Regions from separate parts of the Streptomyces sp. SID5469 genome, predicted to be linked through region 3. Evidence: riboswitches for the same ligand, from Rfam matches in the RefSeq annotation. Region 3 holds a riboswitch; each other region holds the start of a gene.
The links. A riboswitch is a leader RNA that binds a small molecule or an ion and turns the genes downstream of it on or off. The one in region 3 is predicted to bind cyclic di-AMP.

Region 1 (9,687 bases), 860 kb from region 3:
CGCGTTGCACTCCGCCAGCGGCGCCAGGGCGGCCCGCGCGTCCTCCACGTACCGCACGGTGTCCTTGCGGGCCTGCTCCAGCGCGGGGTGCGCCCGCAGCCGGGTCAGCGCCTCCGCGTGCCGCGCGTCGTCCGTCAGGTCGGAGTCCAGCAGCTCGCACAGGGCGATGTCCTCGGCCAGCCCGAGCCGGGCCACCCGCTCCCGCAGCCGCAGCACCGGCAGCGTCGGAATGCCTTCGCGCAGATCCGTGCCGGGCGTCTTCCCGGACTCGTGCGAGTCGGAGGCGATGTCGAGCACGTCGTCGGCGAGCTGGAAGGCCACGCCCAGCCGCTCCCCGTACTGCGTGAGCACGTCCACGACCGTCTCGTCGGCCCCGGACATCATCGCCCCGAACCGGCACGCCACCGCCACCAGCGCCCCGGTCTTGCCGCTCAGCACCTCCAGGTAGTGCTCCACGGGGTCGCGGCCGTCCATCGGCCCAGCGGTCTCCAGGATCTGCCCGGTCACCAGCCGCTCGAACGCCTCCGCCTGGACGCGCACCGCCTCCGGGCCGAGGTCGGCGAGGATGTGCGAGGCGCGGGCGAAGAGGAAGTCGCCGGTGAGGACCGCGACCGAGTTGCCCCAGCGGGCGTTCGCGCTGGGGACCCCGCGTCGCACGTCCGCCTCGTCCATGACGTCGTCGTGGTACAGCGTGGCGAGGTGGGTCAGTTCCACCACCACGGCCGAGGGCACGAGCCCCGGCGCGTACGGATCACCGAACCGCGCGGCGAGCATCACGAGCAGCGGCCTGAACCGCTTCCCGCCCGCGCGCACGAGATGCTGCGCGGCCTCCGTGATGAACGGGACCTCGCTCTTGGTGGCTTCGAGCAAACCCTCCTCGACAGCCGCCAACCCGGCCTGGACATCGGCTTCGAGAGCCTGGTCCCGCACGCTCAGCCCGAACGGCCCGACGACGGTCACGAGGGGTCTCCTGTCTGCTGACGTCTACTGACGATCACACGGTCGGTCTCAAGGTCGGTCACTAGCTCGATGACGTCGCCCGTCGAACACTCGCGCTTGTCGAGCTGTTTGTCGATCTGTCGCTGCCATCACTCAAGTCAGCGTATCCGGTCACGTTTCGATCACCACGAGCGCCCACGGTTCCAGGCCGGGCGGTATCGGATCACGACCGGTATGTTCTTGATCAGGTGATAACAAGGTATATGTAGCGATACAAACGGGAGTGGATACAGTGTCCCGTAGGTCACCCCGATGAGCGCGCGCATCCGGACGTCCTTTCCCTACGAGACCACCCACGACGACCTCCTCGTCCCGCTCCAGGACGGAACACGGCTGTACGCGCGCGTGTGGCGCCCGCTGACCGGCGAGCCGGTCCCCGCCCTGCTGGAGTACCTCCCGTACCGCCTCACGGACGAGACCGCCGCCCGCGACTGGCAGCGCCACCCCTGGTACGCGGGTCACGGCTACGCCTCCGTCCGGGTGGACATCCGCGGGCACGGCAACTCGGAGGGCATGCCGGGCGACACCCACGCGGAGGCGGAGGCGGCCGACGGGGTGGAGGTGATCGAGTGGCTGGCGGCCCAGCCCTGGTGCAGCGGGCGGGTCGGCATGTTCGGCATCTCCTGGGGCGGCTTCGACGCCCTGCGGATCGCGGCCCGCGCGCCCGAGCCGCTCAAGGCGGTCGTCACGGTCTGCTCGCCGGACGACCGCTACGACCACGACGTCCACTACCGGGGAGGCTCCGTCCTCGCGGTCGGCATGCACGCCTGGGCGGCGACGATGCTCGCGTTCGCCTCCCGCCCCCCGGACCCGGCGCACGTGGGCGCGGTGATGTGGCGGGACATGTGGACCGAACGCCTGGAGTCGGTGACCCCCTTCATCCACACCTGGCTGGAGCACCAGACGCGGGACGGCTACTGGCGCCCCGGCGGCGTCCGCGAGGACTACGGCGCGATCAGGGCCGCCGTCCTCGCCGTCGGCGGCTGGCACGACCCGTACCGCGACACGGTGCTGCGGCTGGTCGAGTGCCTTCCGCCCGATCGTGTGCGGGGGCTGATCGGCCCGTGGTCGCACCAGTACCCGGACCGCGGCCTGCCGCCCGGCCCGGCGATCGGCTTCCTCCAGGAGACGCTGCGCTGGTGGGACCACTGGCTCAAGGACACGGACACGGACACGGACACGGACACAGGCACAGGCACGAACGGAGTGATGGCCGAGCCGCTGCTCCGCTCGTACATCGGCGACTCGCATCCTCCGGCGACGGTGTACGACGTCCTGCCGGGCCGCTGGGTGGGGGACGCCGCGTGGCCGTCGCCCGCCGTGACCCCGGTGTCGTACGGGCTCCAGGGCGCGCCCGTGCTCGTCCGGTCGCCGATGCACACGGGGGTGGACGCCGGCCGCTTGCTGCCCGTGGGGAACGACGCCGACCTGCCGCCCGACCAGCGCGACGAGGACGCGAAGTCGGCGTGCTTCGAGTTCGAAGTGGCGGCGGAGACCTGGGTGCTGGGGCGGCCGAGGGTGCGGCTGCGGCTGACCTCGTGGGCACCCCGGGGGCAGGTGATCGCGCGGCTGTGCGAGGTGTTCCCCGACGGCTCGTCGACCCTCCTCACCCGGGGCGTCCTGAACCTGTCGGCACGCCACGGCCGTGACCGCGCCACGGCATGGCAGCCGGGCGCGACGGAGGACGTGACCTTCGAGCTGAACGGCATCGGACACGCCTTCCCGCCCGGCCACCGCATCCGCCTCGCGGTCTCCTCCGCGTACTGGCCGTGGATCTGGCCGCAGCCGGGCTCGGAGGCCGGCTTCACACTGGACCCGGCGGGCAGTGCGCTCCAACTGCCGGTGCGGGCAAGGGAGTCGGACCCGGCCATTCGCTTCGAGGAGCCGGAGCAGGCCGAGCCGCTCGGTGTCGTCAGCCCGGTCACTCTCGACGAACCCCGGCCGGAGCGGCTGGTCGTACGCGATGTGGCGGCCGGCCGGTGGCGCCTGGAGGACGACCCGCGTTTCGAGGACGACCCGCGTCACGGCGGTACCCGGGTGTACCCCGACGGGCTGGAGCTCACCGAGGACGCCCGGGAGACCTACACGGTCGACGCGTCCGACCCCCTGTCGGCCCGCACCCGCTCGGACTGGTCGATCCGGCTGCACCGCCCGGACCTGGCGTGGGACGCGAGCGTGCGGACGCGGTCCGAAGTCACCTGCGACGCGGCGGACTTCATCACCTCGGACGAGGTGATCTGCAAGGACGGTGACGAGGTGGTGTTCCACCGGACGTGGCGGAAGAGGATTCCCCGGACAGCGGGATAGCCGGAACTGTCCGAAATGGCATGAAGTATCCGCGCTTAGCGCGCGGTGGGCGCTCCAGGAAAACCGTGCCCGAGTTGCCCGTATTGGGTGGTAGCTCCGTAAAATTCCATCCACGCACGTGAATTGGGTCACGCGGGCGTGGATCGCCACCCCACATCCGGAACGTCAACTTCCCCTTTGCGAAAGGCAAGTTGACCCCTGTCTCCCTAATGCATCAAATGATCCTTTTGCCTGGCATCAAGGTCAAATACACCGTGCTGTGATTTCGCCACTTGTTCCCGACATGTGCTCTCGCATACGTTCCGGACCCGGGCGGATCGCCAAATCCTGCCGCCGCCCGATCAATCCACCACTCACTCACGCACGGCAGGAGCGGGGAAACCAGGTAAGTCGCCGTCCGGTCACCACGCCGGAGCGGCTCGGGGTGAAGCCGCGTCCTCGGACGCGGCCGGGCATCTCCAGCCCGAACCCGACAGCTCACCTCGCAGGCGCCGGAGAGGAAATTCGACATGCCCGCGTTCGCCATGCCCGCCCGATTCGCCCGCACCCTCGCCGTCGCGGGAACGGGTGTCGCCGTCCTCGCCCTGCCGCTCCTGGGGGCGACCGGCGCGTCCGCCGCCACCCCCGCCACCACCGCGGCCGCTCCGTCCTCCGCCGTGACGTACACCAACAACCTCGACGGCTGGATCCGTGAGTCCCTGGACATCATGGCAAAGCACAACATTCCGGGCACGTACAACGGCATCTACCGCAACGTCATCCGCGAGTCGTCCGGCAACCCGCTCGCCATCAACAACTGGGACTCCAACGCCGCGAAGGGCACCCCGTCCAAGGGTCTCCTCCAGGTCATCGACCCGACGTTCGCCGCGTACCACGTGCCCGGCACCGCGTTCGACCCCTACAACCCGGTGGCGAACATCACGGCGGCGTGCAACTACGCCGCCGCGAGGTACGGCTCGATCGACAACGTCTTCGGGGCGTACTGAGCCGACCTTCCGGCCGCTTACCGGCCGGGGAACAACCGCTCGAGGACGACGGCGATGCCGTCGTCCTCGTTCGACGTGGTGATCTCGTCGGCGACGGCCTTGAGCTCGGGATGGGCGTTGGCCATGGCGACGCCGTGGGCCGCCCAGTCGAACATGGGGATGTCGTTGGGCATGTCGCCGAAGGCGATGGTCCGCGCCGGGGTGAGGCCCAGGTGATCGGCGGCGAGGGCGAGCCCGGTCGCCTTGGTGATGCCGCATGGCTGGAGTTCGACGGTGCCGGGTCCCGACATGGTGACCGTGGCGAGCGAACCGACGGCTCCGCGGGCCTCGGACGCCAACTCGTCGTCGGAGAGCAGGGGATGGCGCAGCAGGACCTTGCTGATGGGCTCGGTCCACAGGTCGTCCCGCCGCGGCACCCGTACGGCCGGAAGCGTCGGGTGCGGCATGAGATAGCCCGGCTCGATCAGCGTCAGCCCGTCCACGCCGTCCTGGTCGACGGCCGCGTACACCTCTCCGACCTCGGCCTCGATCTTGCCGAGCGCGGTCTCGGCCAGCTCACGGTCCAGGGTCACCGACCACAGCAGACGGTTCGCGCCGGCGTCGTACAGCTGCGCGCCCTGTCCGCACACCGCGAGCCCCCTGGTGCCGAGGGCGTCGAGCAGTGGTCGCACCCTGGGGGCCGGCCGTCCCGTCACCACGAGGTGCTGGGCGCCGGCCCCGGCCGCCCTCGCCAGCGCGGCGAGGGACCGGTCGGAGAACGTGTCGTCGCGGCGCAGCAGCGTTCCGTCCAGGTCAGTGGCGATGAGTGAATATGCGGTGGGAGCGGCCATGATCGAGAGGATACGGATCGAACGCCCCATCGGCCCGGCGGGAACCGGACGACGTCCGGTATCTCGTGCGCAACGACGCCCGTCACAGGGGCCGTTGATCGCGGGGGCGTTCGGCCGCGGGGGCCGTTGACCGTCCGGCGGGGTCGGTGGGACAGCTCGGCCGGCAGACCGCCCACCCGCCGTTCGCTCTCGTCGCGGACCGGGCGTACGGCGTCGACGCCCTGACCCGCCGGGTCGTCGAGCGTCCGGCCGAGGAAGGGGCGCGATTCCCGGCGCGCCCCTTCGGTGCGGCCGCCGCCTCAGCCGTGCGCCCCCGCCAGGTGCTTCGCCAGGCGCGGGGACGCGAACTCGGTACCGCACACGAAGCGCATCACCGGTCCGTACGACGCCGCGGCCGGCAGGCCCGTGAAGTACAGGCCCGGCACGGACGACCGGAACCCCGCGCCCAGTTTCGGCGTGCCCCGGCTCACCACCAGTTCCGTGCGCAGCTCGTGCCCGAGGAAGTCCATCGCGGCGATGTCGACGCGGTAGCCGGTCGCCGCGATGACATGGTCGGCCGGCAGCTCCTGCGTACGGCCGCCGTGTGTCCGGAGTGTGAGGACCGGTGATCCCTCGGACGCGTGGGCGCGGGCGACGGACGCCACCTCACGCACCTCCACCTTGCCCTCGAAGCGGTCCCGCAGCCACCATGCGCCGAGCGGGCCGAGCACCCGGCGTACCAGGTAGTGGCGGGCCTCGGCGGGCAGATACCGGTACGGGTGGGGGTAGTAGCTCAGCGCCCACAGCGACCAGGCGCGGCCGAAGGGCGACTCGGGGCGCAGCCTCGGCTGCTTCCACGGCGGCGCGCCGAAGGACACCCTGCCCCGGCCCCGGGAGACCACGCGCACGTGCGCACCCGCCTCGGCGGCCAGCGCGGCGGTCTCCAGCGCGGACTGGCCCGCGCCGACGACCACGAGTTCCTTGCCCGCGAACCGGCTCAGGTCGTGGTGCTGGGAGCTGTGCGAGACCGGGCCGGTGGGGGTGGGGCCGTCCACGGCCGCTCCCGCGAGTTCGGCGGGCAGATGGGCCAGCCCGGACAGGCCCGTCGCCACCACGACCGCCCGCGCGGTGAACAACTCACCCGAGTCCAGCTTGAGTTCGAAGCCACCGCCCGCCTTGCGGTCCACCGAGACGACCCGCACCTGCTCCAGGCCGGGCACCAGCTGCTCCTGGAACCACCGCCCGTACCCGATGAATGTCTCCACGGGGATGATGTCCTCGTCCGTGACGAGCCGGGCGATGCCGGCCGCGTCGCAGTAGTCGACGAGGCGGTGGCCGCGTTGGGGGGCGTCGATGGTGGATGCCGCCGGAGTCGACTTCAGCAGCATTCCGGCGGGCATGTGGTCGCGCCAGCTCACCATGGGATCACCGAAGACGCGGACCGGGATACCGCGCGCCCTCAGATGGGCCGCGGTGGACAGGCCGAACGGCCCGGCACCGATGACTGCTACCGGTTGAATCACGAAGTCCCTCCCCAGGACGTGCGGTGCGGCGCGGAGCGCGCACTCGTGCCTACTTCGCAGTGGAACTGTTGGTGCCGCCGCGGCGGTTGGTCCGCCACAGCTGATACAGGTGCTTCGCGCCCGGCCGCACGAAGCGCGCGAGCATCGTGAAGAACGGCCGCAGGTCGTCACCCGCGAGCCAGGCCAGCTCCGTACCGCTCGCGCGGGCCGGCGCGTGCGGCGTCGTATAGCCGCTGCGGCGGTAGGCGAGCAGGGCCGGCAGGTCGATGTTCTCCACGATGTAGCGGTGGCCGGCGCGCTGTTCCCCCTCCGGAACCGTGCGCCCGGTCAGGTCGAGGTGCATGGCGCGGACGACGTCCACCCCCGACTCGTTCTCGAAGAGGCGGAACTGGGCGCCCATCCGTGGGTTGAAGTCGAGGAGCTTGTACTGGCCGTCGCGCCGGTCGAAGCGCAGGTCGAGGTCGATGACGCCGCTGAAGCCGATCTGCTTGATGAAACGCGCGGCGAGGTCGGCGAGTTCCGGATTGTCCACGACGTACGCGTTCGCCGTCATCCCGGCGTGCGGCGGCCAGGAGCGGACCTTCACGCCGGTGAACATGGCGAGCGGGGTCGAGTCCGCGTCGAAGTAGGCGTGCACGATCCAGTCTTCGGCCTCCTCTCTCGGCAGGTACTCCTGGAGGATCACTCCGGGGTGGTCGCCCCAGTCGCGGGCGAGCGTGAGCAGTCCCTCGCGGGTGGCGATCCGCGTCGTGCCGTTCACCGCGGGCCGGGACCGGCGGACGAACGCTTCGCGGTTCTTGGCCACGAGCGGGAAGCGGGCCTTCTCGGCGAAGCGCACGATGTCGTCGTACGACTGCGGGAAGGCGGCCGCCGGGCTGGGGATGCCGTGCTCCACGCACAGTTCGTGCAGCCCCTGTTTGCTGGCGAGCCGGCGCGGGAGCTTGGCGTCGACCCGCGGGAAGAGGAAGCGGCCCCGGTCGGCCAGTGCCTCCTGGTGCTCGGCGATCAGGACGGCCGCCTCTTCGTCGGTCGGGATGAGGACGGCCGGACGGCCGATCAGGTGCCCGATGCGCAGCAGCCCTTCCACGAGCCGTTCCGGTTCCTCCGTTCCGGTGGTCGGCCAGACGAAGGCGCGGCGCAGATAGCGCGAGGCCGCCGCGGGCGTGTAACGGTCTTCGGTCATCGCATACATCGGTATGCCGAGCCGTCCCAGGCTGCGGATGGCGCCCACACCGCCGTGATGCAGCGGGTAGTCGCCGAACTTGACGATCAGCCCCGGCACGTCACGGTCCGCGTCGAACGGCACGCTGCCGGTGCTTCTGGCCACGGGTCCCCCCACGTGTCCCCCCTACGGACCGGACCCACCCCGTCCATGTCCCCAAAGGACGCTAAGCCGGAATTGAACCCTCCGACAAGACCTATTCGGACATTGCGAACTCTTTAGGCACTGCCCAAGAGCGGCAACGCACCCGTAACGTGTGCCGCAACCACACGGAAAGCGAGGCAGCACCCGATGCCCCCCTTCGATGTCCCCGAGGGCGATCCCTTCGGCCCGCACAATCTTCCGTACGGCGTGTTCTCCCCGGCGGGCTCCGGCGAGCAGGCCGACCGGAGCGTGGGCGTCCGGCTCGGCGACCACGTGCTCGACGCGGGCGCGGCAGCCCGCGCACTCGGCTCCCCGTACGCCTCCCTGCTGGCGCGGCCGACCCTCAACGCGCTCCTCGCGGCGGGCCGCACGGCATGGTCGGACGTGCGGCGCGCGATCACGGCGTGGGTGACGGTCCCCGCCCACCAGGAGGCCGTCGCACCGTTCCTGCATCCGCTCTCCTCGGTGACCCTGCACCTGCCCTTCGAGGTCGCCGACTACGTCGACTTCTACGCCTCCGAGAACCACGCGCGAAACGTCGGGCAGATCTTCCGCCCGGACGCGCCCGACCCCCTGACCCCCAACTGGAAGCATCTGCCGATCGGCTACCACGGCCGCTCCGGCACGGTGGTGGTGTCGGGCACGGAGGTCGTACGCCCGTCCGGCCAGCGCAAGGCCCCCACGGACGCGGCGCCCGTCTTCGGCCCTTCGGTCCGGCTGGACATCGAGGCGGAGGTCGGCTTCGTGGTGGGTACGCCGTCGCCGATGGGCCGGTCGGTGGGCCTCGGCGACTTCCGGGACCACGTCTTCGGGCTGTGCCTGTTGAACGACTGGTCGGCGCGCGACATCCAGGCCTGGGAGTACGTCCCGCTGGGCCCGTTCCTCGGCAAGTCGTTCGCCACGTCGGTGTCGGCGTGGATCACCCCACTGGACGCGCTGGAGGACGCGCGGGTGGCGCCCCCGGCGCGCACCTACCCGCTGCTGCCCTATCTGGACGACGCGGACGAGGAGCCGGGCGGCTACGACCTGCGCATCTCCGTCCGGATCAACGGTCATACGGTCTCGGAGCCGCCGTTCTCCACCATGTACTGGACGGCCGCGCAGCAGCTCGCGCACATGACGGTGAACGGGGCGTCGCTGCGGACGGGCGACCTGTACGGCTCGGGCACGGTGAGCGGCCCTCAGGAGAACCAGCGCGGCTCCCTCCTCGAGCTGACCTGGAACGGCCGGGACGCCCTCGAACTCCCCGACGGCAAGCGGACGTTCGTGGAGGACGGGGATGTCGTGACGCTGACGGCGTGGGCACCGGGGCCGGACGGGACGCGGGTGGGCCTCGGCGAGGTCACCGGCCGCGTGGTGCCGACCGTCTGACACGACCCTTCGGCCGACGGGGCCTTGCACTCACCGCTGGACACAGGTCTTGACACAGGCCGCGATCAGCGGCGCCAACGGCGGTGAGTGCACGTCGTCCGTCCGGGACTTTCACGGGCTTGACGTCAGCAGAGCTCCAGCCGTTTCGGCGATCGCCCCGCGAAGCGGCACACTCGGGCGAACGGCACGCTTCGACGAACGGCATGCCACGAAAAACGGCGCGCTTCGAAAACGGCACGCTTCGAAGAACGGTGGCAGATCTTGCCCCGGCTCCGCCGAACCCGCAGGTCAACGGCATGTCCGACGGAGCGGCAGGTGGCGCAACA
Region 2 (9,687 bases), 760 kb from region 3:
GTACTGCCACCTGTCCACGTACAAGGTGGCGTCCGGTACGACCGTGAAGGCCGGCGACCCGATCGCGTTCTCCGGGAACTCCGGCAACTCGACCGGACCGCACCTGCACTTCGAGGTCCGCCCGGCCGGGGGCTCGGCGATCGACCCGCTGCCGTGGCTTCGGAGCCATGGCCTGGACCCGACGTAGGCGAACCCTCTTCGGCGACCCCTCGGCGTGCCCGGGGCCGCACCCCCAGGCCTACCCCCAGGCCTCGGCCTGAACGGGCTCCTCCTCACACGCCGGACGGCCCGAGTGGTGATGCCGGCCGGGGCTGGAAAACCCCGGCCGACCACCTAAAGCTTCTCCACCGGCGCATACCGGAGCAGCAGCCGCTTCGGCTTCGTGTCGCCGAAGTCGATCGTCGCCTCCGCGTTCCCGCCCGTGCCCTTCACGCCGACCACCGTGCCGAGGCCGAACTGGTCGTGCGTGACCCGGTCCCCGACCGCCAGTGAGGCCACCGGCTTCTCGGACGCACCGCCCCGGCGCGTGGCGAAGCCGGACGCCCCCGAGACCGCGGAGCGCGAGCGCGACGACGACAGCGAGGCCGCCACGCCCGAGGCCGGCCCCGAAGACAGCGGAGCAGCGGACGCCCCCTTCCGCTTCCACTCCAGATGCGCGTCCGGGATCTCCTCCAGGAAGCGGGACGGCGGGTTGTACGAGGGCTGGCCCCACGCGCTGCGCAGGGACGAACGGGTGAGGTACAGCCGCTCCCGCGCGCGGGTGATGCCGACGTACGCGAGGCGCCGCTCCTCCTCCAGTTCCTTGGTCTGGCCGAGCGACCGCATGTGCGGGAAGACGCCGTCCTCCATGCCGGTGAGGAAGACGACCGGGAATTCGAGGCCCTTGGCGGTGTGCAGGGTCATCAGGGTGATGACTCCGTTGCCGTCCTCCTCGTCCGGGATCTGGTCGGAGTCGGCGACGAGCGCGACCCGCTCGAGGAACGCCGAGAGATCACCTGACGCCGCGCCCGGCGCACCACCCGGCGCGTCGCCTGCCGCGTCGCCTGCCGCGTCGCCCGCCGCATCGCCTGTCGCGGCCTCCTCCCCTGCCCCGGACTCCTGCTCGAACTCCAGCGCCACAGCGGCGAGTTCCTGAAGGTTCTCGATGCGGGTCTCGTCCTGCGGGTCCGTCGACGCCTGCAACTCCGCCAGGTAGCCGGTGCGTTCGAGCACGGCCTCCAGGACCGTCGCCGGGCCCGCGCCCGACTCGGCGATCGTCCGCAGGTCCTCCATCAGCGTGTTGAACCGCTTGACGGCGTTCGTGGAGCGGGCCGCCATCCCGTACGCCTCGTCGACGCGGCGCAGCGCCTGCGCGAAGCTGATCTTCTCGCGCTGGGAGAGGGCGTCGATCATCGCTTCCGCGCGGTCGCCGATGCCGCGCTTGGGCACGTTCAGGATGCGGCGCAGCGGGACCGAGTCCTCCGGGTTGGACAGGACCCGCAAGTAGGCCAGGACGTCCCGGACCTCCTTGCGCTCGTAGAAGCGGACACCGCCGACGACCTTGTAGGGCAGGCCGACGCGGATGAAGATCTCTTCGAAGACACGGGACTGCGCGTTCGTCCGGTAGAAGACGGCGACGTCTCCTGCCTTTGCCTCGCCCGCGTCCGTCAGCCGGTCTATCTCGTCGGCGACGAACTGCGCCTCGTCGTGCTCGGTGTCGGCGACATAGCCGGTGATCTGCGCGCCGGCGCCCGCGTTGGTCCACAGGTTCTTGGGGCGACGGGACTCGTTGCGCTCGATGACCGCGTTGGCCGCGCTGAGGATCGTCTGGGTGGAGCGGTAGTTCTGCTCCAGGAGGATCGTCGTCGCGTCCGGGTAGTCCTCCTCGAACTGGAGGATGTTGCGGATGGTCGCGCCGCGGAAGGCGTAGATCGACTGGTCGGCGTCACCCACGACGCACAGCTCGGCGGGCTCGAGGTCGTCCTCGCGGGGCGGCTCGTCCTCCGGGCGGGCGCCGCCACCCGGTCCCGGAACCCCGACCAGCTCCCTGACCAGGGCGTACTGCGCGTGGTTCGTGTCCTGGTACTCGTCGACGAGGACGTGGCGGAAACGGCGGCGGTAGTGCTCGGCGACGTCCGGGAAGGCCCGCAGCAGGTTGACCGTCGTCATGATCAGGTCGTCGAAGTCGAGCGCGTTGGCCTCACGCAGCCGCGACTGGTACATGGCGTACGCCTGGGCGAGGGTCTTCTCGAAGCCGTCTGCGGCCTGGGCGGCGAAGTCCTCCTCGTCGATCAGCTCGTTCTTCAGGTTCGAGATCTTGGCGCTGAAGGACTTCGGCGGGAAGCGCTTGGGGTCGAGGTCCAGGTCGCGGCAGACCAGGGCCATCAGACGCTTGCTGTCGGCGGCGTCGTAGATCGAGAAGGAGGAGGTGAACCCGAGCCTCTTCGATTCACGCCTCAGGATGCGCACGCACGCGCTGTGGAACGTCATCACCCACATCGCGTTGGCGCGCGGGCCGACCAGCTGCTCGACGCGCTCCTTCATCTCGCCCGCGGCCTTGTTGGTGAAGGTGATCGCGAGGATCTGGCCGGGGTGCACATGGCGCTCACCCAGCAGGTGCGCGATCCGGTGCGTGAGCACGCGCGTCTTGCCGGAGCCGGCACCGGCCACGATGAGCAGGGGGGAACCGGCGTGCACCACGGCCGCGCGCTGGTTCTCGTTCAGCCCGTGCAGGAGCGTGGCCGGGTCCACGGCGGGGCGGGGGGCTCCGTCGCGGTAGTACGTGTCCCGGTCCGGCGGCACGTCGAACTTCCCGCCGAACAGATCGTCCGGAACCGACTCCGGTACGTGATCGTCCTCGGGCGGCGGCGGGGGCTCCTCCTCGTGGGCCCGCGAGGGCTTGAGGTCCGCCAGGAAGCTGTCATCAAAGAGGCTGCTCATCGCTCTCCGAGTCTAGGCTGCCCCACCGACAACCGGTCGCCGCCCCAGAAACTCGGTGCCCCGATGGGCCGCAATTCGGTGCCTCGAGGGACCGCGGAGGGCCGCTGAAGTCGACGATCTTCCGATTGCGATCACCCAACACCCCACCACTGTCCGCATTTGCCGCGTTACGGCCGGCGACTGACCGGAAGAGATCGGCCGGGCGAGAAGCCACCCAGCGCACGCCCCAGCAGCGCCGCACTCCCCCAGGCCCCGCCCCGCTCCACCCCACTCCACCCCACTCCCGCCACCTACCACCACGACAACGTCCGGACAACTCACCCCAGACCCATCCCGATTGCCCGCGGGCAGCGACCCCCGTGGCTAAGGTCACGAAAATGTATCGGGCATATCGCGCATCAAACTTCACACAGGCCACACGAGTTGGCTACCGTGCCCGGCAGGCCGCACGACCCCCACCGGCGAACATCGCCGGGCCGCGCGGCCTCCGCCGAGTCCGGCGTGCCGCCCGTGGCAGCTGGAGCCGGGGACCCAACCGACCTCGGGGTGAATCGGCTCAGCCGCCTTGAAGGGCTTCAACCGCCTTGAAGGGCAACGACCGTAGGGCAAACCTTCCGAAGCACGCGCCCGAACCCGACAGCTAACTCGGTAGGCGGAACACGGAAGGAGACGCCTTCATGGCGCCGCACCGAAAGCCGCGTCCCGCCGGCACGCGCATGGCAGGCATACGGACCCCGGGCCTGGCGACGGCGGCTCTGACCTCCGTGGCCCTGCTCTCCCAGACGGCCAACGCCGCGCCCCCGGCCGACGACAAGCCGAGTCTCGAAGAAGTCGAGAAGAAGGTCGACGACCTCTACCGCCAGGCCGAGTCGGCCACGGAGAAGTACAACGCGGCCAAGGAGAAGACCACCAAGCAGCGCACGCGCGTCGGCACCCTCCTCGACGAGGTCGCGCAGCGCACCCAGAAGCTCAACGACGCGCGGGAGCGGCTCGGCTCGTTCGCGGCGGCGCAGTACCGGACCGGGGCCTCCGCACCCGACACCACGACCTTCCTGCTGGCCGACAGTCCTCAGGACTATTTCGACCAGACCCAGTTGATGAGTCGGCTGACCGACCACCAGAAGGACGCCGTCGACGCCTACGTCACCGAGCAGGCCGCGACGACGACGAAGCGACAGGAGGCGTCCCAGAGCCTGGAGACCCTCACCGAGTCGCAGAGTGCGCTCAAGACGGCCAAGGCGACCGTCCAGCACAAGCTCGCCACGGCGCGCGAGCTGCTGTCGAAGCTGACCGCCGAGGAGAAGGCGCGGCTCGCGGCGATCGAGAAGGAGAAGCGGGCCGCGGCCGACCGCAAGGCGGAGGAACTGGCGCGGCAGCAGGCCGCGGCCGCGCAACAGACCGCCCAGCAGGACCCGGCGTCCGGAACCGGCAGCACGTCCGGCGCCACCGGCGCCACGGGCTCCACGGGGTCCACGGGGTCCACGGGGTCCACGGGGTCTGCCGGATCGTCGTACTCGACCAAGGCTGGCAAGGCCCTCGCCTTCGCCCGCGCGCAGATCGGCAAGCCGTATGTCTGGGGCGCCACCGGTCCCGGCTCGTACGACTGCTCGGGGTTCACCCAGGCGGTGTGGAAGGCCGCCGGCGTCACGCTTCCACGCACCACCTATGACCAGGTGAACGCGGGCACGACGGTCTCCCTCTCGAACATCCAGCCGGGCGACCTGGTCTTCTTCTACGACGACATCAGCCACGTCGGCCTCTACATCGGCAACGGCATGATGATCCACGCCCCGAAGCCGGGCGCGTACGTCCGCGAGGAGTCGATCTTCTACGACGGCGAGTCGGCGATCCACAGCGTGGTGCGGCCGGCCTAGCCCACGCATTCCCCCGCGGCGCACGCGCGTGACCGGTTTTCGTGCGCCACGCGCACGTGACCGGTTTTCGTGCGCCACGCGCGCGTGCCCCGTACCGCCATGCGCGCGTACGTCCCTAGCATCGGGCCCATGCCAGGCACCCCTCAGCCCCGCACCTGGTGGGCGCCGCTCCCGCCCGCCGACGGAGCCGCCGTGATGGCGACCGGCGTCGTGTCGGTCGGACTGCATCTGACCGGACACGAGGTCCTGTCCCGCATCGCGCTGGTGGCGGCCGGAGCGGCCTGGCTCGCGCTCGCCGCGGACTTCACCGTACGGCTGCTTCGCGAGCGGGAACGGTGGGCGGCCGAGGCGGGGACACCGGCCGCGCTCACCGCCGTGGCCGCGACCGCCGTCCTCGGGACCCGGTTGTCCGCGCTGGGGTGGCAGGGCCTGGCCGAGGCGCTGCTGGCCCTGGCCGCCGCACTGTGGCCGGGGCTGCTCTTCCTTGTCGTACGGCGCTGGGAACGGCACATGCCCGGGGTGGTGCTCCTGGCGTGTGTGGCCACGCAGGGGCTCGCCCTGCTCGGCGCGACGTTGGCGGCCGACCTGGGGGTGGCGTGGCTCGCGCACACGGCGCTGGTGTTCTTCTGGCTGGGGCTCGTCCTGTACGCCGTCGCCCTGTGGCGCTTCGACCTGCGGCAGGTCGCCGAAGGCGCCGGAGACCACTGGATCGCGGGCGGTGCGCTCGCCCTCTCCGCGCTGGCCGGCGCACAGCTCGTCGCGGCCCGCCGCAGCGGCGGCCCCTACCTCTGGAACGACGACGACAACGGCGTGCTGCGGACCGTGACGGCCGCGCTGCTCGTGCTCGCCCTCGGCTGGTACTGCGTGCTGTGGGCGGCCGAGCTGCGGTGGCCGCGGCCGGCGTACGACGTCCGGCGCTGGGCGACGGTCTTCCCGATGGCGATGACGGCGGTGGCGGTGCTGTCCGTCGCCATCGTGCTCGGCGTCCCTTGGCTGTGGGGGCCTGGGCAGGTCCTGCTGTGGATCGCGGTGGCGGTGTGGCCGGCCGTCTGCGCGGCCGCCGTCGTGGACATCAGGTCCAGAGCACCGCGATGAAGATGTTCGCCGTGGTCAGCAGGCCGACCAGGCCGAACAGCCCCTTGTCGACCTGCTCCTCGTCGCGCTTCACGTAGACCAGGCCGAGGATGACGATCAGCAGCGCCAGTTTCACGCCGATCTTGATGGTGTTGACCGAGTGGTCGTCCGCCTGGTTGAGGCCCACCAGGGCGACGCCCGTGACCAGCATGGTCAGCGCGCCGTGCAGCATCCCGGGAACGAAGCGGGCCGTGCCCCGGCCCATCGCCTTCATCTGGGTGAGGAAACCGCCGAGGAGCGCGGCGATGCCGATGATGTGCAGGCCGACGAAGAGATGGATGAGTACGTCCATGAGGCCGGAGCCTAATCAGAGGGGCTCGTGCCCCCTGACACCGGCCCACCACCCAGGGACCCCGGTCCTCGCATATATGCATCCCTTAGCACCCCGCCGCACCTGCGCGCCCGCGGAACCGCCACATCGGTCATCACCCTGCGTGAAGTCGGCGTCCCTGGTCCGGGATCACGGTCACATACGGTCACCTGGCAGTCTCCTCACGCCAGTTCCGTACATTGCGTTACGGGGCCCTCGCCGTCAGGTTTAGCGTCCTCCACCAGGTGACCGGCTCCCCACCGCCGCCCGGGCCAGGGGCGGCAGCCGGACACCACCGCCGAAAGGTCCGGCGGCGGCCTGCTCCCCCTGTGCGGGCCGCCGCCGGACGCGTAACCGCTGACCGCTCGCGTCCCGGCGGTCGTACGGAAGGATGTGGGCCCTCGTGGCAGCACACCGCAAGCCCAGACAGCGCTCCCTCGGCGGTCATACGGCCCGTACCGCCGTCACGGTCGCCCTCGCGGGTGCGGCGACCGCGACCGCGTTCGACGGGACCGGGCACGCCGAGCCGCAGCTGTCTCCGGCACAGGTCAAGGCCGAGGCGGACAAGCTGTACGAGCAGGCGGAGGCCGCCACCGAGAAGTACAACGGGACGAAGGAGAAGGCCGACAAGGCGGAGCGGCGGCTCAATGCGCTGCGCGACGAGGCGGCACGGCGGACGGAACGGCTCAACTCGGCCCGGGACGCACTGGGTTCGGTGGCGGCCGCGCAGTACCGCTCGGGCGGCCTCGACCCCGCGGTGCAGCTGATGCTCTCCTCCGACCCGAAGCAGTACCTGGACGGGGCCGCGGTCGCCGAGCGGGCCGGGAGCCGGCAGGCCACGGCCGTGGAGCGCGTACGGAAGCAGCTGCGGGAGATCGAACAGCTGCGCGGGGCGGCGCAGGTCGAGCTGGCCTCGCTGAAGTCCCGGCAGACGGAGCTGAAGCGGCAGCGGAAGACGGTCACGACGAAGCTGACCGAGGCTCGGCGGCTGCTGTCCCGGCTGACGGACGCGCAGCGGGCGCAGCTGGACACGGCGGGGGGCGCCGGGCATGCCTCGCGCTCGGCGGCGCGGGACCTGGGGCCGGCCTCCTTGTCGGCCGCGACCGCCGAGGCGCCCAACTCACGGTCGGCGGCCGCGGTCTCCTACGCGTACGCGAAGCTCGGCAGCCCCTATGTCTGGGGCGCGACCGGCCCCGACGCGTTCGACTGCTCGGGCCTGGCGCAGGCGGCGTACCGCTCGGCCGGTATCTCGCTGCCGCGCACGACCTACGCCCAGATCGACACGGGCCGCCGCGTCTCCCGCTCCGAACTCCTCCCCGGTGACCTGGTGTTCTTCTACTCCGGGATCAGTCACGTCGGGATCTATGTGGGGCACGGACAGATGATCCACGCGCCGAATCCGACCGCACCGGTACGGCTGGCGCCGATCGACGAGATGCCGTTCGCGGGGGCCACTCGGGTGGTGTGAGGACGCCTCCCGCACCGAGGCGGTCGGGGGCGCGGCGAGAGCCTCTCCCTGTCCGCGGAATGGGGGAGGCTTCCGGACAGGTACGTCGGCGCGTGGGCGTCGGGGACACGGCAGCGCGATACCGTCGGCGCGAACAGCACCGCCCTACAGCACCGCCCGACGCTCGCCCCGTTCGCGAACCGTGCTCCGTCCGTTGCCGCCGCGGCCTCGCCCCCCGCGGTGCCCGCCCGGGAAGGCCCCGATGCCCCGCTCCACGCTGCCTCCTCCGCCGCCGCCCGCGCATCTGCGGACCTGGCCGGACCGTTCGGCGCTGCTGGCCGACCGGTGGCGGGCGCTGGAGGAGCTGCGCAGACGGAGTCTTGGGGTGCACCGGGTGCTGCTGCTCTGGCTGCTGGCGGTCACGGCGATCATCGGCTGGGCGCTGCTCGTCCTGCCGTTGCAGCAGATCGAGCAGGAGGACCCCACCAGCCTCGTCCTCGGCCCGCTCTTCGCCATTCTGGGCCTCGCGGCGCTCACCCCCTCGCTCGTCACGGTCAGCCTCGCCGTCCGCCGCGACGGCCGGATACACCAACTTCTGGACGACTGGCTCCGGCTGGACAGCCACCCGCCGACGGACGCCCGTCTCCGCGCCCCCGGCCTCAGCCTCTTCTGGCTGCTCTCCTCACTCTGCGTCTGCGCGATCGGCCTGTGGTCGTCGTTCGCGGCGACGGCCGACGCCAAGCCCGGTGGGGGCACCTACGGCGATGTCGCCCTGGGGATGGGTATCGGCCTGATCCTGTGGCTGACCGGCCTCATCGGCGTGGGCAAGGCCGTACGTCATTACCGGTGGGCGGTACGGGCGTTGCGGCCGCGGCCGGGGGTGCGGTCAGGGGCGGAGCCGGCTCCCGGGTTGGGGGCGGCACCGGGGCCGGGGGCAGCACCCGGGGCCGGACCGGCGTCGGGGGAAGCGTCGAACGGTCGGTGACCTTGAGGTCCGGGAGGTACGTCTCTCAGCCGACCTCCCGCAGCGCCTCGCCGATCGCCGTCACTCCCTCAGCGGGGGCCCCGGCCGTGTCCGGTGACGCGACGCAGCCGGGCGGCAGCCCCGGCGGCCCGGCCGCCTGCGGTGCCAGGACAGCGGATGCGCCGGCTCTGTCCCTGCCCCGCCACTCCCCCGCCCGCATGTCCCGTCATCTGCCCCGGCGTTGCCGCCACGCAGGCGGAAACCGGGTGACCGGCCGCCGCGCACCCACCCCATCGTCAGACCGGTCGGGTCAGACCAGCCATGTCCTGCCGGTCGCGTCCTACTAGTCGGGGCAGACCAGCCGGGTCAGACCAGTCGGCGGGCCGTGGCCCATCTGGTCAGCTCGTGACGGTTCGACAGCTGGAGCTTCCTCAGCACCGCCGAGACATGGGACTCGACCGTCTTGACGGAGATGAACAGCTGCTTGGCGATCTCCTTGTACGCGTAGCCGCGGGCGATCAGGCGCAGGACCTCGCGCTCGCGCTGGGTGAGGCGGTCCAGGTCCTCGTCGACCGGTGGGGCGTCGGTCGAGGCGAAGGCGTCGAGGACGAAGCCGGCCAGGCGCGGGGAGAAGACCGCGTCGCCCTCCTGAACGCGGAAGACGGAGTTGACCAGGTCCGTGCCCGTGATGGTCTTGGTGACATAACCGCGGGCCCCGCCGCGGATGACGCCGATCACATCCTCCGCCGCGTCCGAGACGGACAGGGCGAGGAAACGGACCGGCTGCTCCGCGTCGGCCATCAACGGCGCGCAGCGGCGCAGGACTTCGACCCCGCCGCCGCCCGGCAGATGGACGTCGAGGAGGACCACCTCGGGGCGCGTGGCCGTGATGACCGTGATCGCCTGGTCGACGTCCGCGGCCTCGCCGACCACCTCGACGCCGGTGCGCTCGGTCTGCCCGATCTCGGCCTGCACCCCCGTCCGGAACATGCGGTGGTCGTCCACGAGTACGACCCGCACATGCCGCCCGGGGGCGTCC
Region 3 (9,687 bases):
CGCCGACCCGACCAGCGCCGACACCCTCGGCGCGACCGTCATAGCGCCCGTCGTCGAGGAGTCCGCGAAGGCGGCGGCCGTACTGCTGGTCTTCCTGTTCCGCAGGCGGGACTTCACCGGGATCGTCGACGGGGTGGTGATAGCCGGGGTCACGGCCACCGGCTTCGCGTTCACCGAGAACATCCTCTACCTCGGCACCGCCTTCGGCACGGACCAGCTGAGCGGCGAGCGCGGCCTCGCCTCGGTGACCGCGGCGACGTTCTTCGTACGCGTCGTGATGTCCCCCTTCGCGCATCCCCTGTTCACCGTGCTCACCGGCATCGGTTTCGGCATCGCCGCGCTGTCGGCGGAGCGCCAGCATCTGCGCCGGGTGCTGGTCCCGCTCGCGGGACTGCTGCTCGCGATGGGCATGCACTCCGTCTGGAACGGCTCGTCCTCGTTCGGGGAATACGGTTTCTTCGCGGTGTACGCGTCCTTCATGGTGCCCGCGTTCGCGTTGCTGACCTGGCTGGTCATCTGGACGCGGCAGCGGGAGCTGCGGACGGTGCGCGAGGAGCTGCCGGCGTACGCGGCCGCCGGCTGGCTGTCCCTGCCGGAGCCGTTCCTCCTCAGCTCCATGCGGGCACGGCGGCTCGCCAGGGAGCACGCCGGGCACCACTTCGGGAAGGCCGCGGCCAGGTCCGTGGCGGAGTACGAGGCGTACGCGACGTCGCTGGCGTTTCTGCGGCACCGGGCGCACCGCGGTCGCGCGGAGGCGAATTTCGCCGTACGGGAGCGGGAGTTGCTCCACGAGCTGTGGAGCCGGCGGGGGGTGGCGCGGCCCGCGCTGGCGTATGCGGGGCGGGCGATGACGCCGGTGGCGGTGCAGCCGCCCTGGCCGGTCTACGGGTACACGGCGCGGTATGGGCAGCAGTCCCGCTACGGGCATCCGGGGTACGGGCAGCCGCCGTACGGAGCGGCGGCGCCGTATCCCGCGTACAACCCGTATCGGGTGTAGCGGGTACGGCACCGCCGAGGCGCGCCGGTGGGCCGTGTCTCAGGCGGAAGCCTGCGTCAGCTTCGACAGCTCCGCGTCCGTCAGGGTCAGCTCGCCCACCGCGAGCAGGGCGGGCAGCTGGTCCACCGTGCGGGCCGAGGCGATCGGGGCCGCCACCGTCGGCTGGGCCGCCAGCCAGGCCAGGGCCACCGTGGCGGCCTCCGCGCCACGCGCCCCGGCGATCTCGTCCAGGGCCGCCAGGACGCGCACGCCCCGCTCCGTCCCGAGGTGCTTGCCCGCGCCCTCCGCGCGGGCGGAGTCGACCTTCGTGCCCGGGCGGTACTTGCCCGTCAGGAAGCCGGAGGCGAGGGCGTAGTACGGGACGGCCGCGAGGCCGTTGCGGGAGGCGACGTCCTGGAGCTGGCCCTCGTACGTGTCGCGCGAGACCAGGTTGTAGTGCGGCTGGAGGGCGACGTACCGCGCCAGGCCCTCGCGGTCGGAGAACTCCAGGGACTCCTGGAGCCGCTCGGGGGAGATGTTGGAGGCCGCGATCGCGCGGACCTTGCCCTCGCGCACCAGCCCGTCGAGCGCGGTGATGATCTCCTCCACCGGCACCGACGGGTCGTCGTAGTGCGTGTAGTAGAGGTCGATGTAGTCCGTGTCCAGGCGGCGCAAAGAAGCCTCCGCCGCCGCCTTGATGTTGGCCGCGGCCAGCCCCTTGAACCGCGGGTGCGCGCCGACCTTCGTGGCGAGGACGACCTCGGAGCGGTTGCCGCGCGCGGCGAACCACCTGCCGATGATCGTCTCCGACTCACCGCCCTCGTTGCCGGGCACCCACGCCGAGTAGGCGTCGGCGGTGTCCACGAAGTTGCCGCCCCCGGCCGTGTACGCGTCCAGCACGGCGAAGGACTGCGCCTCGTCGGCGGTCCAGCCGAAGACGTTGCCCCCGAGGGAGAGCGGGAAGACCTCGAGGTCGGACGGGCCGAGCTTGCGAAGAGAAGTCATGCTCGATATCAACGACCGTGATGGAGCCACGTATTCCGGCCATCCGGCCGAAACGCCCGGCCGCCGAAGGGCCCGCTGAGGCATCCGGCCGAGCGCCCGTCTCCCGGTCACCCGGACTCCCGGACTCCCGGACTCCCGATGGTGGTGCCCTACGGGTTGAGCCCCTTGCTCTGGAGCCAGGCCGTCGGGTCGATCCCGGTGGCGTTGCCGCCGGGGTGCACCTCCAGGTGCAGATGCGGCCCGGTCACGTTGCCGGTCGCGCCCACGCGCCCGATGACGTCGCCCGTGGCCACCTTCTGCCCCACGCTGGCGCTGATCGAGGACTGGTGGCAGAACCACAGCTCGGTGCCGTCGTCGAGGGTGAGGATGGTGCGGTAGCCGTACGAGCCGGCCCAGCCCGCCTCCGTGATGGTGCCGCTGTGGATCGCCTTGATGAGCGTGCCGGTGGGAGCGGCGAAGTCGAGGCCGGTGTGGTAGCCGGAGGACCACATGGAGCCGGAGTCACCGAAGCGCGAGGTCAGCGTGTACGAGGAGGTCGGCAGCGAGTAGCTCTTGGCGAGCTGGGTCAGCCGCGCGGCCTCCTTCTCCGCCTCGATCTCGTCCTCCGCCTTCTTCTTCGCGGCGGCTTCCTTGGCCTTGGCGTCGTCCTGTGCCTTGGCGGCGGCGTCGGCGGCCTTCTTGGCGGCGGCGGTCTCGGCGGCGCGTGCGGCCGCCTGGTCGACCTGGTCCTGCTGCGACTCGGCCTGCTGGATGATGCGGGCGCGCAGGGCCTCACCGGCGTCCGCGCTGCCCGCGACCGTGTCGGCGGTGGTCAGGCCCGCGCTGGTGAGCGGGGTGGACGAGCCCTTGGGGGTGCTGGATTCGGCGCCTACGAAGGCCTTGGCCGATTCGGTGACCGACGACAGGTCGGGCATCGATATGGAGACGGGCGGCTTGCCGGTCTGCGCGGTGGCCATGCCGCCCGCGCCGACGGCGGCGATGACGCCGACGCCCAGAACGGTGGAGCTGCGCGCGAGTCCGCCGCCGCGCTGCTTGGCGACGCGGTGCCGGCCGCGCACGGGGCGAATGGACTCCGCGGTGGGATTCCACTCCTCCCAGGGGCCCTCGTCACCCCGGAAACCGAAGGTCTCCGACTCGTACGACTTCTCACTCGGTGCGAACGAGGTTTGCTGGGCAGGCCGGTTGGACGCCACGTGGGCGCGCTCCTTTCCTTCCTTCTGGCCTACCGGGTTAGCTGACGGGTTCGGAGCAGGAAGGTCTCCTACGCGCGTATACCTGCCGTGTTGCCACGGCGGCATCCGCGTGATTCACCCCAAGTTGATGGTTCCCCGGTTCCCTTGCAGGATTCGGCACACGCGCACGGAGCCATCTCTGGTGACGGCTGGGACAACCGCGCTGCGTTATCGAACGTTAATAGACACGGGCGTGGTATTCCAAGCGCTTCTTACTGATCGTTAACTACTTTTGGCCTGGACTTACGGGTCATGACCGGTGAAAAACGGGCGAGTTGATCGCACCTCAGGAACCCCACAGGTTTTGACGGTGCGTCAGCCGCTCCGCGGAGCGACACCCTTCGCTCACACCTGGTGACAATGAGCGAGAACGCCGTACGGATGCCGGGGCAAACGGCGTCGTACGGATGCCGGGGTACACGACTGAGGGCCGGAATCCATTGGATTCCGGCCCTCGGCCTTCAGTAGCGGGGACAGGATTTGAACCTGCGACCTCTGGGTTATGAGCCCAGCGAGCTACCGAGCTGCTCCACCCCGCGTCGTTGAAACCAGTGTACGCCATCCGCGGGACAGGAAGCACACGGGTTCACGCCCACGGGCCTTCACCACTGGTTTCCCTTGGGCGACCGCCGATCCCGGCCGGGGGCGGGGTCAGCCGAGCAGGTGCCGATTGGGTGCCGTCGCCCTGGCCTCGTACTCCGGAAGGACGACCACATCCGCCCCCTCCGCCACAAGAACCCCGCTCCCGTCCGCCGCCGCCACGAACGTGTCCGGCTCGCGCCACGCCGTGACGACCCGGCGTACGCCCGCGTCGAGGATCAGGCGGGCGCAGGGCCGCGGCCGTGAGGTCCGGCGGGCGCACGGCTCCAGGCTGCTGTAGACCGTGGCGCCGGCCAGCCGGGGATCCTCGGCGTCGAGCTTCGCCAGCGCGGCCTCCTCCGCGTGGACCACCGGGTCGCCGCCCTCCCGGGAGTGGCCGCGCGCCAGCTCCGTACCGTCGGCCGCGACGATCACCGCCCCCACGCTGAACGCGGTCCGGGACGGCGGACACCGGTCCGCCAGTTCGCAGGCGAGCGCCAGCCAGTGCCGGTCGGCGGCGGTGGCGAGCCTCCCGGTGCCCGGTGCCGTGGGGACGTACCGCATGAGGACGACGTCCCCCACCGGCCGTGTCTCCACGAGCCGCATCCGGCCGGGCGGATACCCGCCGGACCCGAACATCCGCGGCGCCTGCGCCTGTCCGACGAACAGCGGCGCGACGGCGAGCTGGAGTTCGTCCGCGAGCCCCTGCTGGAGCAGCTGCGTGTGGACGCGGCCGCCGCCCTCGACCATCAGCCGCCGTACGCCCTTCACCCTCCCCAGGTGGTCGAGGACCGCCCGCCACTCCAGTTCGGCACCCACGGCGACCACATCGGCGGCGATCCCCAGCTCGCGCAGCCGCTCCGCGCCCTTGTCCGTCGTGTACACGGCCTTCTCGCCGCCGGTGTGCCAGAACTGCGCGTCCGGGTCCAGGTCACCGGACGCGGTGACCGTCACCTTCAGCGGATACTCCGGGAGCCCCTCGGCGACCCGGGCCGCGCGCCGCTCCGCCGAGTTCACCAGCAGCCGTGGGTTGTCGGTGCGCAGGGTGCCGGCACCGACCAGGATCGCGTCGCTGGCCGCCCGCACCTCGTCGACCCGGTCGAAGTCGGCCGGCCCGGACAGCAGCAGCCGGTCGGGGCCGGTGTCGTCCAGGAATCCGTCGAGGGAGACAGCGGCGGACAACAGGACGTAGGGGTGGGGCATGTGTGTGCTCTCCATACGGTTCAAGTTTTAAACAATAACTACACTGACGGCATGACGACCCGCTGGCTCACCCCCGAGGAACAACGCGCCTGGCGCGCCTACCTCGCCGCCTCGTCGCTCCTGGAGGACGCGATCGACCGGCAGCTCCAGCAGGAGGCCGGCCTGCCGCACCTCTATTACTCCATCCTGGCCAACCTCTCCGAGGCACCCGACCGCCGTCTGCGCATGACCGACCTCGCCGAGAAGCTGAAGATCACCCGCAGTCGGCTGACGTACGCGGTGACCCGTCTGGAGAAGGACGGCTCCGTATGCCGCGAGGGCTGCCCCTCGGACCGGCGGGGCAGCATCGCGGCGCTGACGGACGCGGGAATGGCCGTCCTGGAGCGTACGGCGCCGGGCCACGTCGAGACGGTCGCCGCCTCGGTCTTCGACCACCTCACTCCGGAGCAGGTGGAACAGCTGGAGACGATCTGTGCGGCCATCGCGCGGACGATCCAGGGGGACGAGCGGCGGCCGGCGTGCGACGAGCTGCCGTGGCGGCGGCGTTCATAGACGGCGCAACCGCTCCCCCCGTTCTCCCCCATCGAGCGTTCTTCCCAATCGGGCGTTCTTCCCAATCGGGCGTTCTTCCCAATCGGGCGTTCTTCCCAATCGGGCGTTCTTCCCAATCGGGCGTTCTTCCCAATCGGGCGTTCTTCCCAATCGGGTTGCTTGAACTTTTAAGCACGAGCTAGAGTCTCGGTCCCACGATGTGCTTCAAATCTGAAGCACGATGGGGCGCGCACCCACCTCACGCACAACCCGTCGGCGCCCCCGTACACCAGCCACCCGCCCGACCGAGAAAGCCGACCGACATGCGTGATCTTCCGAGCGCCACCGTGCGCACCCGCGTCACCGTCCCGCTGCGTTTCGGCGACGGCTACACGGTCACCGGCGAACTGGTGACCTTCCACGGCCTGGCCGACGGCCAGGAACACGTGGCCGTCGTACTCGGCGAGCCCGGCCCGAACCCATTGGTGCGACTGCACTCCGAATGCCTGACCGGAGACGTCTTCGGCTCGGCCCGCTGCGACTGCGGCCCGCAGCTGCGCGAGGCGGTGGAGCGGATAGCCGACCGCGGCGGTGTCCTGCTCTACCTCCGCCAGGAAGGCCGGGGCATCGGCCTCTACAACAAGCTCGACGCGTACGCCCTCCAGGACCAGGGCCTGGACACGTACGAGGCGAACGCGGCCCTCGGCCTGCCCGAGGACGGCCGCGACTACACGGCGGCCGCGCAGATGCTCGGCGCCCTCGGCATCGACGCCCTCGACCTGCTCTCCAACAACCCCGACAAGGCGGGCCAACTGCGCGACCTGGGCCTCACGGTCACCGACCGCGTCCCGACGGGCGTCTTCACCACCGCCCAGAACGTCCGCTATCTGCGCGCCAAGGTCGTCCACACCCAGCACACACTGCCGCTGACGGAACTGACGGAGCTCACCGAGCGCGCGGAGCGGGCCGGACTGGCGAAGCTCACCGAACGGACGGGCCTGACGGAGATGACGGAACTGACGGCAGGCTGAGCACACGTGCTGCGGGCAGCCTGCCGGTAAGCGCTTGAGCCGGCGTCACTCACGTGCCGAGCCGCGGAACACCCGTCCGCGCCTCACCCGTTGATCCTTCGGCAGGCTCAGCAGTACCGCCGTTCGGCCCTGGAATAACCGGAGCTGAAGCCATCGCCGTAGCCACGGGTGTAGTCATCGTTGCTGAAGCTCTGGTGACTGTTCCTGTTCCGGTGGCAGTTGTCCCTGGCGTCGCCCCAGCCGTCCCGGAAGCCGTCCCGGTAGCCCTCCCTGTAGTCGTTTCGGTTGGAAGGGGCTGTGGACGCACTCGCGTGGGTCTCGCTCGGCGCGGCCGCCGAAGCCTGCTGGAGGCCGATCGGGGCAAAAGCGAGGACGAGGGCCGAGCTCAGGACGACGGGTCGCTTCCAAAGGCTGGCGTTCATGACCGTTCCCCTTAGCCACATAGGTCACATACAGGTGATTTCCACTCTAATCACCCAGATGGACCTTGCAACTTGCGGTACGTCAGGAGCCCATGCACCCCATGGATGCCCCGCCCGGCCATCAGGCCGACCGCTCCTCGCGGCCGGCCAACGGTCACCCAGCCCCGAAAAACCTGAAGCCCCCACCTCAGATTGCCTCTGAGCTGGGGGCTTCGCGGTAGACCCTGTGGGACTCGAACCCACAACCAATGGATTAAAAGTCCACTGCTCTGCCAATTGAGCTAAGGGTCCACACAGCGGCTCGCGCCGATGCATCCCCGAGCATAGCCCGCCGCGGCCGGGACTCCGATCGGGTATCGGTGACCCGGCCGCGCCGATGACCGGAACGGGCGGAGGTCAAAGACCAAAACGGGCGGGGAGAGTTGCGAGGAGCGTTACGGATCGACCGGTTCCGGCGCCCCCGCGCGCGCCGTCTCCCGGGCGATGGTCCGTTCGTGCTCGGGGTTGAGGAACCAGTGCCGGGCCGACGCCACCCACCACGCCGCGGCGAAGCCCAGCACGACGAGCACCGCCACCGGTGCGTAGTTGAAGGTCTCCCAGGTGACCGGCGAGACCTGCGGCAGCATGAACAGGACCGTGATCACCCCGACCCAGATCACCGAGACGATCCCGATCAGCCGGGACCAGCGGCCCAGGTGCCAGGGCCCCCGTTCGAACGCCGCCCCCTTGCGCAGCCGCAGCAGCGTCGGGATGACGTACGCGACATAGAGCCCGATGACGGCGATCGACGTCACGGCCGCGTAGGCCGTGTAGTTGATCAGATACGGCAGACCCAGCACCAGGGCCGAGAGCGCGGCCAGCCACACCGCCGCGACCGGTGTCCGGGTCCGCGGGCTCACCGTGTGCCAGACGTGCGAGAGGGGCAGCGCCCCGTCACGCGAAAAGGCGTAGATCATACGGCTGTTGGCGGTCACGGACGCCATCCCGCAGAACAGCTGCGCGCCGATCACCACGAGCAGCAGCAGCTTCCCGGCCGTCGCCCCGAGCGCGTCGAGGAGGATCTGGGCGGGCGGGGCACCCGTCGGCGAGTTCAGCTCCTTGTCGTAGGACTGGATGGCGAAGGTGAAGCCGAGCAGCAGCACGAACCCCGCGATCCACGACGTCCAGATCGACTGCACGATGCCCTTCGGGCCCGCCGTCGCCGCGTCCCGGGTCTCCTCCGTCATGTGCGCGGAGGCGTCGTACCCGGTGAAGGTGTACTGCGCCATGAGCAGGCCGATGAGAACGACGTACGGCCCGCTGCCCCATCCGGTGTTGTCGACGAACTCGGTGAACACGAAGGACGCCGACTGGTGGTGGTCGGGCACGAAGGCGAGTGCGCCCACGATGACTCCGACGCCCAGGACGTGCCACCACACGCTGACACTGTTGAGGAGGGCGACGATCCGGACCCCGAAGGTGTTCAGCAGCCCGTGCAGCACCAGGATCCCGGCGAACAGCAGGATCGTCCGGCCCGGGGTGACCTCGAAGTCGAACTGGAGGTTCAGGTAGGCGCCGAGGAACGACGCGGCGCCGAAGTCGATGCCGGCGGTCACCGCGACCTGCCCGAGCACGTTGAACCAGCCCGTGAACCAGGCCCAGGCCGCCGCGTTCTTGGCCGGCGCGAGCCGGTGCGCCCAGAAGTACAGGCCGGCGGAGGTCGGATAGGCCGAACAGATCTCGGCCATGGACAGGCCGACGAACAGCGTCATCAGTCCGACCGCGACCCACCCCCAGGTGATCACGGCGGGACCGCCGGTGTTCATGCCGAACAGATACAGCGTCAGACAGCCCGACAGGACCGAGATGATCGTGAAGGAGACCGCGTAGTTGGAGAACGCCGACATGCGGCGGGCGAGAACCTGCGTGTAGCCGAGCTGGGCAAGCCGTTCTTCGTCCGACAGCCCACTCGCCATGGCGTCATCTGTCATGCCCCCAGCGATTCCCTCGTCGGGGGCATGACATGCGCCAACCGATTGGCCAAAAAGGGTCCTTACGCCCGGTCGGCCCGTGGCGATCTTCCCGCGCGACGACCCCGTATTTCCCGTGCGAGGTCCCCTGGACGCGTTTCCCGCGCGACGCCCCCGTGGGCGAAAACCGACGTGGCCCCCACCCGAACCGGGTGGGGGCCACGTCGCTTCACTGCTTCAGCCGGCGTCAGCCGTTGCGCTTCCAGCGCGGCTTGTCGTCGCGGCGGCCGAAGGAACCGGTGCTGGTTCCCGTGCCGGTGGTGCCACGGTGGTCGTCACGACGGGCGTACGGACGGTCGTGGCTGCCGGAGCGGGCACCGCTGGAGGGGCGGTTGTCCTGACGGTCACGGTTGAAGGGACGGTCGCTGCCACGGTGGCCGCCACGCTCGTCACGACGCTCGAAGGTACGGCCGCCGCGGTCGTTGTCCCGACGGAACCCACCACGGTCGTTGTCACGACGCTCGAAGGAACGGCCGCCACGGTCGTCACGGCCGGCGCCGCCGCGGTCGTCACGGCGGTCGCGGTTGAAGCCACCCCGGTCGTCACGGCCGGCACCACCGCGGTCGTCACGACGCTCGAAGGAACGGCCACCGCGGTCGTCACGGCGGTCGCGGTTGAAGCCACCACGGTCGTCACGGTTGAAGCCACCGCGGTCGTCACGACGCTCGAAAGAACGGCCACCACGGTCATCGCGACGGT

Region 1: another riboswitch for cyclic di-AMP. It lies ahead of GTY58_RS25410 (transglycosylase SLT domain-containing protein); the one in region 3 lies ahead of GTY58_RS21495 (M23 family metallopeptidase).
Region 2: another riboswitch for cyclic di-AMP. It lies ahead of GTY58_RS18105 (C40 family peptidase); the one in region 3 lies ahead of GTY58_RS21495 (M23 family metallopeptidase).

Annotation. Positions count from the first base shown of each region.
Region 1 is NZ_WWIN01000001.1:5,905,843-5,915,529, reverse strand. It holds gene GTY58_RS25420 (polyprenyl synthetase family protein) at 1-960, opposite strand, end outside; gene GTY58_RS25415 (CocE/NonD family hydrolase) at 1,252-3,306, shown strand; cyclic di-AMP (ydaO/yuaA leader) riboswitch at 3,647-3,812, shown strand; gene GTY58_RS25410 (transglycosylase SLT domain-containing protein) at 3,816-4,292, shown strand; gene GTY58_RS25405 (Cof-type HAD-IIB family hydrolase) at 4,310-5,122, opposite strand; partial or broken gene GTY58_RS40885 (phosphotyrosine protein phosphatase) at 5,275-5,364, opposite strand; gene GTY58_RS25400 (FAD-dependent oxidoreductase) at 5,422-6,624, opposite strand; gene GTY58_RS25395 (ATP-grasp domain-containing protein) at 6,674-7,951, opposite strand; gene fahA (fumarylacetoacetase) at 8,138-9,361, shown strand.
Region 2 is NZ_WWIN01000001.1:4,292,724-4,302,410, forward strand. It holds gene GTY58_RS18095 (M23 family metallopeptidase) at 1-187, shown strand, start outside; gene GTY58_RS18100 (ATP-dependent DNA helicase) at 334-2,919, opposite strand; cyclic di-AMP (ydaO/yuaA leader) riboswitch at 3,398-3,589, shown strand; gene GTY58_RS18105 (C40 family peptidase) at 3,597-4,793, shown strand; gene GTY58_RS18110 (hypothetical protein) at 4,923-5,888, shown strand; gene GTY58_RS18115 (hypothetical protein) at 5,866-6,219, opposite strand; gene GTY58_RS18120 (C40 family peptidase) at 6,641-7,705, shown strand; gene GTY58_RS18125 (hypothetical protein) at 7,947-8,669, shown strand; gene GTY58_RS18130 (response regulator transcription factor) at 9,015-9,687, opposite strand, start outside.
Region 3 is NZ_WWIN01000001.1:5,048,292-5,057,978, forward strand. It holds gene GTY58_RS21485 (PrsW family intramembrane metalloprotease) at 1-997, shown strand, start outside; gene GTY58_RS21490 (aldo/keto reductase) at 1,037-1,981, opposite strand; gene GTY58_RS21495 (M23 family metallopeptidase) at 2,131-3,174, opposite strand; cyclic di-AMP (ydaO/yuaA leader) riboswitch at 3,186-3,343, opposite strand; tRNA gene GTY58_RS21500 (tRNA-Met) at 3,679-3,752, opposite strand; gene GTY58_RS21505 (dihydrofolate reductase family protein) at 3,865-4,995, opposite strand; gene GTY58_RS21510 (MarR family transcriptional regulator) at 5,047-5,547, shown strand; gene ribA (GTP cyclohydrolase II) at 5,850-6,557, shown strand; gene GTY58_RS21520 (hypothetical protein) at 6,665-6,979, opposite strand; tRNA gene GTY58_RS21525 (tRNA-Lys) at 7,198-7,270, opposite strand; gene GTY58_RS21530 (amino acid permease) at 7,414-8,949, opposite strand; gene GTY58_RS21535 (DEAD/DEAH box helicase) at 9,176-9,687, opposite strand, start outside.